DNA from 2 places in the Kineococcus gypseus genome. Region 2 is predicted to be linked to the other one. Evidence: predicted binding sites of a transcription regulator. Region 2 holds the regulator's gene; the other holds the start of a gene.
The links. Region 2 encodes HrcA, which represses chaperone genes, less so after heat shock. Its sites were predicted from a motif close to GNTNGCACTCGGNNNNNCCGAGTGCNANC; they were not measured.
Positions count from the first base shown of each region.

Region 1: groL (chaperonin GroEL) is a predicted target of HrcA. The motif match lies at 1,150-1,178, and genes of this name have one in related genera.

Region 1 covers NZ_JBJLRD010000002.1:33,977-38,846, forward strand. The annotation lists gene ACRYMN_RS00820 (DUF3263 domain-containing protein) at 98-397, shown strand; gene ACRYMN_RS00825 (cold-shock protein) at 869-1,072, shown strand; gene groL (chaperonin GroEL) at 1,361-2,989, shown strand; gene ACRYMN_RS00835 (D-arabinono-1,4-lactone oxidase) at 3,132-4,418, shown strand; gene ACRYMN_RS00840 (suppressor of fused domain protein) at 4,431-4,870, opposite strand, start outside.
Region 2 covers NZ_JBJLRD010000023.1:16,649-21,518, forward strand. The annotation lists gene ACRYMN_RS10690 (LLM class F420-dependent oxidoreductase) at 1-473, shown strand, start outside; gene ACRYMN_RS10695 (DUF4870 domain-containing protein) at 482-1,054, opposite strand; gene ACRYMN_RS10700 (DUF3097 family protein) at 1,168-2,046, opposite strand; gene hrcA (heat-inducible transcriptional repressor HrcA) at 2,159-3,199, shown strand; gene dnaJ (molecular chaperone DnaJ) at 3,257-4,375, shown strand; gene ACRYMN_RS10715 (Gmad2 immunoglobulin-like domain-containing protein) at 4,496-4,870, opposite strand, start outside.

The DNA of each region.
Region 1 (4,870 bases), on a different contig from region 2:
CCGCGACGGGCCGGTGTCGGGGGCGCCTCCTACAGTGGGTGGCGTGCTGGGAGAGGGACGGGTCGCAGGCGGGCCGCAGGCGCAGGACGGCGCCGCGGTGCGCGCGGAGGTCGCCGACGGCGGCGAGGCGCAGGGCGGGCGGGTCGCCGCGCTGAGCCCGCGCGACGCCGAGGTCCTCGCCTTCGAGCGGCGCTGGTGGCGCTACGCCGGCGCCAAGGACCAGGCGGTGCGCGAGCTGTTCGACCTCTCGCCCACGCGCTACTACCAGGTGCTCAACGCCCTCATCGACACCCCCGAGGCGCTCGCGCACGACCCGGTGCTCGTCAAGCGGCTGCGACGCATGCGCTCCAGCCGGCAGCGCGCCCGCTCCGCGCGCCGCCTGGGCGTGCAGCCCTGAGCGGCCGGGCGGCGCGCCCGCGCCAGCTCGCCGCGCGCCGGGGTGCGCACCGCACCCGCCGCGGCCCGGCCGGCGTGCTGCTGCTCGTGCTGGTGTGGGCGCTGCTCGCCGCCGCCGCCCTCGCCGCGCTCGTGCTGGCGGTGCGCCGGCTGCTCGGGCCGCTGCTGGAGGGGCTGCCCGGCGTCCCCTGAGGAGGTGCGCACGCCGCTGCGCCCGCCGGCGCCCGCCACTGCGGTGCCGGTGCGGTGCCGCCCCGGTGCCCCCGCGCGTCCCGTGCGTCGGCCTGGGAGAACCCTGCCCCGCGGGCCCCTCGCCGCACTAGCCTGAGCAGCGGTCGATCAGCTCGACGGGCACGCCCCCCTCGGGAGCGCCGCGCCGGGGTCGCCCACGGCCTCACCGCCGCGGGCAGCGTGAGACCCGTCCCCGGGCGATGCCGGGGGCGTCCCGCTCGCTGCACCACAGGAGAAGGCAATGGCTCAGGGCACCGTGAAGTGGTTCAACGCCGAGAAGGGGTACGGCTTCATCACCGTCGACGACGGCGGGGCGGACGTGTTCGTCCACTACTCGGCCATCGTCGCGGACGGCTACCGCTCCCTCGAGGAGGGGCAGCGCGTCGAGTTCGAGGTCGGGCAGGGGCAGAAGGGCCCGCAGGCCGAGAGCGTGCGCGGCCTGTGAGCCGCCCGCGCCGGCGCCCGCCCCTCCGGGGCGCGGGGCGGCCGCCGGTGCGGCGGGTGGGACGGGGGACCCGGGGGGTTTGCACTCGGGGTGGGTGAGTGCCAACATTGGCGTTGGCACTCTCGAGTCGAGAGTGACAGCACAGCAGCACCTCGACCCGGGAGCGAAAGCTCCGGGCCGGACCGGTGAGGCCGGTGGTGCGGGGGACGTGACCCCGCCGCCGCCGGTCGTCCGTCGCGGGCACCGCTCCGGCCGACCACCGCCCGCCTTCTGGGAGGAACACCAGGCATGAGCAAGATCATCGCCTTCGACGAAGAGGCCCGTCGCGGTCTCGAGCGCGGGATGAACCAGCTCGCCGACGCCGTCAAGGTGACGCTCGGCCCCAAGGGCCGCAACGTCGTCCTGGAGAAGAAGTGGGGCGCCCCCACCATCACCAACGACGGTGTGAGCATCGCCAAGGAGATCGAGCTCGAGGACCCGTACGAGAAGATCGGGGCCGAGCTCGTCAAGGAGGTCGCGAAGAAGACGGACGACGTCGCCGGCGACGGCACGACGACCGCGACCGTCCTGGCCCAGGCGCTGGTGCGCGAGGGCCTGCGCAACGTGGCCGCGGGTGCGAACCCGATGGGCCTCAAGCGCGGCATCGAGAAGGCCGTCGAGGCCGTGACCGAGCAGCTGCTCGGCGCCGCCAAGGAGGTCACCACCAAGGAGCAGATCGCCGCGACCGCCGGCATCTCCGCCGGTGACGCCTCCATCGGCGAGCTGATCGCCGAGGCCCTCGACAAGGTGGGCAAGGAAGGCGTCATCACCGTCGAGGAGAGCAACACCTTCGGCCTCGAGCTCGAGCTCACCGAGGGCATGCGCTTCGATAAGGGCTACATCTCGCCCTACTTCGTCACCGACGCCGAGCGTCAGGAGACCGAGCTCGAGGACCCGTACGTCCTCATCCTCAACTCTAAGATCTCCACGGTGAAGGACCTGCTCCCGCTGCTGGAGAAGGTCATGCAGTCCGGCAAGCCGCTGGTGATCGTGGCCGAGGACGTCGAGGGCGAGGCCCTGGCGACCCTGGTCGTCAACAAGATCCGCGGCACCTTCAAGTCCGTGGCCGTCAAGGCCCCCGGCTTCGGCGACCGCCGCAAGGCCATGCTCGGCGACATCGCCATCCTCACCGGTGGCCAGGTCATCTCCGAGGAGGTCGGGCTCAAGCTCGACACCGCCGACCTCGACCTGCTGGGCCGCGCCCGCAAGGTCGTCGTCACCAAGGACGAGACCACCATCGTCGAGGGCGCCGGCGACGCCGACGCGATCGCCGGCCGCGTGGCGCAGATCCGCTCCGAGATCGAGCGCAGCGACTCCGACTACGACCGCGAGAAGCTGCAGGAGCGCCTGGCCAAGCTCGCCGGCGGCGTGGCCGTGATCAAGGCGGGCGCGGCCACCGAGGTCGAGCTCAAGGAGCGCAAGCACCGCATCGAGGACGCGGTGCGCAACGCCAAGGCCGCCGTCGAGGAGGGCATCGTCGCCGGTGGTGGCGTGGCCCTCATCCAGGCCGGCACCATCGCCTTCGAGAAGCTCGAGCTGAGCGGTGACGAGGCCACGGGCGCGAACATCGTCAAGGTCGCCGTCGAGGCCCCGCTGAAGCAGATCGCCGTCAACGCCGGCCTCGAGGGCGGCGTCGTGGCGGAGAAGGTCCGCAACCTGCCCACCGGCCACGGCCTGAACGCCGCGACCGGCGAGTACGTGGACCTGCTCGAGGCGGGCATCAACGACCCGGTCAAGGTGACGCGCTCGGCGCTGCAGAACGCCGCGTCCATCGCGGGCCTGTTCCTGACCACCGAGGCCGTCATCGCCGACAAGCCGGAGAAGGCCGCTCCGGCCGCCGGCGGCGGCGACGGCGGCATGGGCGGCATGGACTTCTGAGTCCCGCTGCTCCACCCGCACCACCTGCACCACCCACCGGGGCGGTCCTCCACCAGGAGGGCCGCCCCGGCGGCGTCCCGGGCCGGGCGCGGGATCCGGGGGAGTGCTGCGGGATCGTGTTTGCATCGATTACCGTGCGCGGGTGAGCACCCCGACGACGACGTCCAGCGGCACCCTCGACCCCGGCCTGAACTGGGCGCGGAACCTGCGCTACCGCGCCGCGCGGCTGCACCGCCCGCGCAGCGTGGAGCAGCTGCAGGAGCTCGTCGCCACCTCGACGCGGCTGCGCGCCCTGGGCACGCGGCACTGCTTCAACGACGTGGCCGACTCCCCGGGCGACCTCGTGAGCGTGGCCGACCTGCCCCTCGAGGTGGACGTCGACGCCGCCCGCGCCGTGGCCCGGGTGAGCGCCGGCACCAGCTACGGCGCGCTCGCCCGGCGGCTGCACGCGGCCGGCTGGGCGCTGCGCACCATGGCGTCGCTGCCGCACATCAGCGTCGCCGGCGCGGTGTCCACCGCCACCCACGGCTCGGGCGACCGCACGCAGAACCTCGCCGCCGACGTGCGCGCGCTGGAGCTCGTCGGCCCGGACGGCGCGCTGCGCCGCGTCGAGCGCGGCGAGGAGGAGTTCGACGGCAGCGTCGTCGCCCTGGGCGCCCTGGGCGTGGTCACCGCCTTGGAGCTGGACGTCGTGCCCACCTACGAGGTGCGCCAGGACGTCTACTCGGGGCTGTCCTTCGCCGCGTTCACCGAGCACTTCGACGCCGTGACCTCCGCCGCGTACAGCGTCAGCGTCTACACCACCTGGGTGGGCGAGGAGACCGCGCAGGTGTGGCTGAAGTCCCGCACGGCGGACTCGCCCGACGCCCCCGCCGAGCTGTTCGGCGCCCGGCGGGCGGGCGAGCCGCTGCACCCGCTGCCGGAGGTGGACGTGCGCAACGCCACCGAGCAGCTCGGCGTGCCCGGGCCCTGGCACGAGCGGCTGCCGCACTTCCGCGACAGCTTCCAGCCCAGCGACGGCGAGGAGCTGCAGGCGGAGTACCTGCTCGCCCGCGAGCACGCCCTCGCCGGGATCGAGGCGCTGCGCGCGCTGGGGCCGGCCACCGCCCCGCTGCTGCACATGTGCGAGGTGCGCACCGTCGCCGCCGACGGCCTGTGGCTCTCCTCCGCGCACGAGCGCGACGCGGTGGCGTTCCACTTCACCTTCCGCCAGCGCCAGCCGGAGGTGCTGGCGGCGCTGCAGCGCGTCGAGGACGCGCTGCTGCCGCTGGGGGCGCGCCCGCACTGGGGCAAGCTGTTCGTCGCCGGCGCCGGCGCGCTGGCCGGGCTGTACCCGCGCTTCGCCGACGCGCGCGCCCTCGTGGCCCGCCGCGACCCGCAGCGCGTCTTCGCCAACGACTTCACCGACCGGATCGGGCTGACGGGCTGACCCGCGGGCCCCTCAGCCCAGCGCGACCGGCGGGCGCGCGGGGTCGGCCACGGCCACCTCCCCGGCGACGAAGCGGTCCTCCAGCGCCTCCAGGCCGCGCGCGTCGAGGAACGCGCGCTCGGCCTCGTGCAGGGGCACCGCCTGCAGCCAGCGCACCGGCGGGCCGTCGTCGAGCCGGTAGCGCGCCAGCCGGGGGAAGGAGCCCGGGGCGGTCAGCAGCAGGTGCTCGGTGGGCGTGCCGAACACCTCCCCGGCGATGCCGGGCAGCACCGCGCCGGCGCGCACCGGCCAGCCCTCGGCGACCGCGGTGAACGCGCTGGCCACCAGCAGGGCCGCGGCGTCGGCGGGGTCCACCCCGGCCAGCACCGTCACCAGCTCCACGCGCTCGTCGTGCCGGTCGGCGCCGGAGCCGACGAGGTCGACCCAGCGGTGCATCGAGAGGGTGGAGACCG
Region 2 (4,870 bases):
CGCCGGAGGCGTGCGGGGAGCAGTTCGCCGCCCTGGCCGCCGGCCGGGCGAGGCGCACGGCCCCGCAGCCCGCGCGGGGGTTCGACGTGTGCGCCTCGGTGCCGGTGCTGCTCACCGGCGCCACCGGCGCGGCGCGCCGCGAGGCCGAGGCACCGGTGCGCCGGCACGTGGCCCTGTACCTGGGCGGCATGGGCTCGCGCTCGCAGAACTTCTACGCCGACCTGGCCCGGCGCCTGGGCTTCTCCGACGCCGTGGACGAGGTGCAGGAGACGTTCCTCGCCGGGGACCACCGCGCCGCGGCCGCCGCGGTGCCCGACGGGTTCCTCGAGGCCACCTGCCTCGTGGGCCCCGCCGGGACGCTGCGCGCGCGCCTGGACGACTACGCCCGCGCGGGCGTGAGCACGCTGGCGCTCGCCCCGCTGGCGCCCGCGCTGCCCGAGCGCGTCGCGACCGTGCGGGCGCTGGCCGGCTGAGCGGCCCCTCAGCGCACCAGGTGCAGCACCGCCGGGTAGCGGTACGCCCGGCCGGAGTTCGCCGCGACGGCGGCGAGCACCGTCAGGACGGTCGTCGCCACGGGCAGCAGGCCCAGCAGCGCGAACGAGAGCCCGAAGGTGAACAGGGCCAGCAGCGCTGCCACGACGGTCAGGCCCAGGCCGTACAGCAGCATCGAGATGTTCAGGTTCAGCGCCTCGGCGGAGTGCTCGCGCACGAACCGGCTGCGGTCCTTGAAGACGAGGAAGAGCACCAGGGGGCCGACCACCGGCAGGCCCACCCACACCAGCAGGGAGCTGACGTGGGACAGCACCGCCCAGGTGCGCTCGTCCTGCACGGACATCGCCGAGGGCTGCTGGTGCTGCGGGTACGGCGCGTACTGCTGCTGGTGCTGCTCCTGCGGGTACGGCTGCTCCTGGTACGGCTGGTACGGGTACGGCTGCTGCTCCGGGTGGGGCTGCTGCCCCCAGCCGTCCTGCCCGCCGTGGGCGTACGGGTCCCCGGGCTGCTCGTGCGGGGCCTTCGTGAAGTCCGGCCTGGGCTGCTGGTGCGGGTCGCTCACGGTGTCCTCCGGGCGTCGGTGCGGCTGCTGGGCACGATCCTGCCGCGCGCGCGGGCGGGTGTCGTCCTCCCGCGGGAGGGTCCCGGGTGCGACCGGCGGGGGAGGCGGGCGCCTCAGCGGTCGGCCGCGTCGGCGGTGACGAAGTCCACCAGCTCCTCCACGCGGGCCAGCAGCGCCGGCTCGAGGTCGGCGTAGCTGCGCACGGTGCCCAGGATCCGCTTCCAGCCGTACGCGACGTCGGCCTGCGTGGCGTGCGCCCAGCCCAGCTCGGCGAGCACCCCGTGCTTCCACGACGTGCCGCGCGGGATCACCGGCCAGCGCTCCCAGCCCAGGCGCTGCGGGCGCACCGACTGCCACACGTCGACGAAGGGGTGGCCCACGACGAGCACGTGCGGGCTCGCGCCGACGGAGGCGACGGTGCGCGACTCCTTCGAGCCGGGCACCAGGTGGTCCACCAGCACCCCGATGCGCCGCCCCGGGCGCGGGCCGAAGGAGCGCACCGCGGCGTCGAGGTCGTCCACGCCGTCGAGCACCTCCACCACCACGCCCTCCACGCGCAGGTCGTCGCCCCAGACCCGCTCCACCAGCTCCGCGTCGTGGCGGCCCTCGACGAGGATGCGCGAGGCGCGCGCGGTGCGGGCGGCGGCGCCGGCCACCGCGAGCGAGCCGCTGGCGGTGCGGGTGGGCGCGGCGGGCGCCGCGGGGCCCCTCGGCGCCACCAGCCGCACCGGCTGCCCGTCCACCCAGAAGCCCGGCCCCAGCGGGAAGGTGCGGGTGCGCCCGCGCGCGTCCTCCAGCACGACGACGTGCACGCCGCCGCTCTTCTCCACGCGCACCACCGCGCCGACCCAGCCGGTCTCGACGTCCTCCACGACCAGGCCGCGCTCGGCGCGCTCCTCGCGGTGCGCCGGCCGGCGCGGGTGCGGGTCGGAGGACAGCACGTCGCTGCCGTAGCGGTCGGCGCGGCGCTCGTCCCTGCTCACCCGCCGCACGCTAACCAGCGCCGGGGGCGGCGCGGCGGAGGCGCGCTGGCCTAGACTTGGCACTCGGTCGTCCGGAGTGCCAGCGGGCGGCCGCCGGCCGTGCACCGAGTGGAGGTGGGGTGTGAGCGACGACCGCAGGCTCGCCGTGCTGCGCGCCATCGTCGAGGACTACGTGGCCACCCACGAGCCGGTGGGGTCCAAGGCCCTCGTCGAGCGCCACCGGCTGGGCGTCTCGCCCGCGACGATCCGCAACGACATGGCGGTGCTGGAGGAGGAGGGCTACATCGCCCAGCCCCACACCAGCGCCGGGCGCATCCCCACCGACAAGGGCTACCGCCTCTTCGTCGACCGCCTCGCCAGCCTCAAGCCCATGTCCCCGGCCGAGCGCCGCGCCATCCAGGCCTTCCTCGACGGCGCCGTCGACATCGACGACGTGGTCGACCGCACGGTGCGGCTGCTGGCGCAGATCACCCGCCAGGCCGCCGTCGTGCAGTACCCCTCGCTCTCGCGGGCGGCGGTGCGGCACGTGGAGCTGGTGCCGGTGGGCGGGCGCAGCGCCCTGCTGGTGCTCATCACCGACACCGGCCGCGTCGAGCAGCGCGTGGTGGACGTGCGCTCGGCCACCGACGCGCAGGCCCTGCCCGGCACGCTGGCCGCGCTGCGCGACCGCGTCAACGCCGCCGTGGCCGGCAAGCGCCTGAAGCAGGCGCGCGAGGAGCTCACCGCCGTGGTGCAGTCCAGCACCCCCGGGGAGATGGCCGTCACCGCCGAGGTGGTCGCCGCGCTGGGCGACTGCCTGAGCGCCGGGCTGGAGGAGCGCGTGGTCATCGCCGGCACGGCGAACCTCGTGCGCTCCGGCGCCGACCTGTCCGCCAGCCTGGGCAGCGTGCTGGAGGCGCTGGAGGAGCACGTGGTGCTGCTGCGGCTGGTGCAGGAGATGACCGAGGAGGGCACCGGCGACCGCGGCGCGCTGACCGTGCGCATCGGCGCGGAGAACCTCCACCTCGGCCTGCCCGAGACGTCCGTGGTGACCAGCGGCTACGGCGAGGGGGAGGTGCTGGCGCGCCTGGGCGTGCTGGGCCCGACCCGCATGGACTACCCCACGACGATGGCGGCGGTGCGGGCGGTCTCCCGCTACGTCTCGCGCATCCTGTCCCAGTGACCGACCCGGTCGCCGCGACCCACCCACGACCCGACCGACGGGAGACCTGAGCACCTCGTGAGCGACTACTACGACGTCCTCGGCGTCAGCAGGGACGCCTCCGCGGAGGACATCAAGCGCGCCTACCGCAAGCTGGCGCGCAAGCTCCACCCGGACGTCACCTCCGACCCCGACGCCGGCGACCGCTTCAAGGAGGTCTCGCAGGCGTACGAGACGCTCTCCAACCCCGACAAGCGCGCGCAGTACGACCGCGGCGGCGCCCAGGGCGGGGCCGCCGGCTTCGGCCAGGGCTTCGGCTTCTCCGACATCATGGACGCCTTCTTCGGCCAGGGCGGCGCCGGCGGCGGGCGCGGGCCGGTCAGCCGCACCCAGCGCGGCCAGGACGCCCTGATCCGCGTCGACGTCGACCTCGCCGAGGCCGCCTTCGGCGGCGAGCGGCAGATCCAGGTGGACACCGCCGTGCTGTGCCCGACCTGCAAGGGCACCTGCTGCCAGCCGGGCACCGAGCCGGCCACCTGCGACATCTGCCACGGCCAGGGCTCGGTCCAGCGCGTGGTGCGCTCGCTGCTCGGGCAGGTCATGACGACCTCCCCGTGCCCGACGTGCCACGGCTTCGGCACCGTGCTGCCCTCGCCGTGCCAGGAGTGCTCCGGCGAGGGGCGCGTGCGCGCGCGCCGCCCGCTGACCATCCGCGTGCCCGCGGGCGTGGAGACCGGCACCCGCATCCAGCTCGCCTCGCAGGGCGAGGTGGGCCCGGCCGGCGGCCCGCCCGGCGACCTCTACGTCGAGGTGCACGAGCGCCCGCACCCGGTCTTCACCCGCCGCGGGGACGACCTGCTGTGCACCCTGGAGGTGCCCATGACGGCCGCCGCGCTGGGCGCCTCGATCCCGCTGGAGACCCTCGACGGCACCGAGGAGGTCGAGGTGCGCCCCGGCGCGCAGGCCGGCGAGGTCGTCACCCTCAAGCAGAAGGGCGTGGAGCACCTGCGCTCGGCCGGCCGCGGGGACCTGCAGGTCACCCTGGAGGTGAGCACCCCGCGCGACCTCGACGACGAGCAGGAGGAGCTGCTGCGCCGCCTGGCCGAGCTGCGCGGGGAGGTGCGCCCGGCCGGCCGGCTCGCACCGGCCCACCAGGGCGTCTTCTCCAAGCTGCGCGGGCGCTTCGGCGGCCGCTGAGCCCACCGCCGCCCACCGCCGCCCACCGCCGCCCGACGGCGCCCGCCGCCCGAGCGCGGTGGTGCGGTGAGGACCCCCCGAGGGTCCTCACCGCACCGCTCCGGTCGGCCCCGCGGGGCCTCAGCGCACGGTGACGGCCTTGGTGTCGCCCGGGGGCGTGGTGCCGGCCTCGCCGCCGGACTCGTCCGGGCGCAGGACCTCCACGACGTGCTCGCCCGCGGGCAGCGGGATCGTCACGGAGAACTCCGCGAACGCCCCGTTGGCGCCGGCCTGCACCGGCCCGCGCGCCACCTCCGCGCCGGTGGCGTCGGTGACGACGTAGAGCAGGGTGCCCTCGAAGCCGGAGCCGACGCCCTCGACGACGACCTGCCCGGGCGTGGAGGTGTCCGTCGAGGTGATCCACGCCGGCGCCTGGACCTCCGCCTGCGGGGCGCGCGAGACCGTCTCGGGCACCGCGTGCCCGAACAGCACCGGCTCGGCGCGGCCGTCGACGCG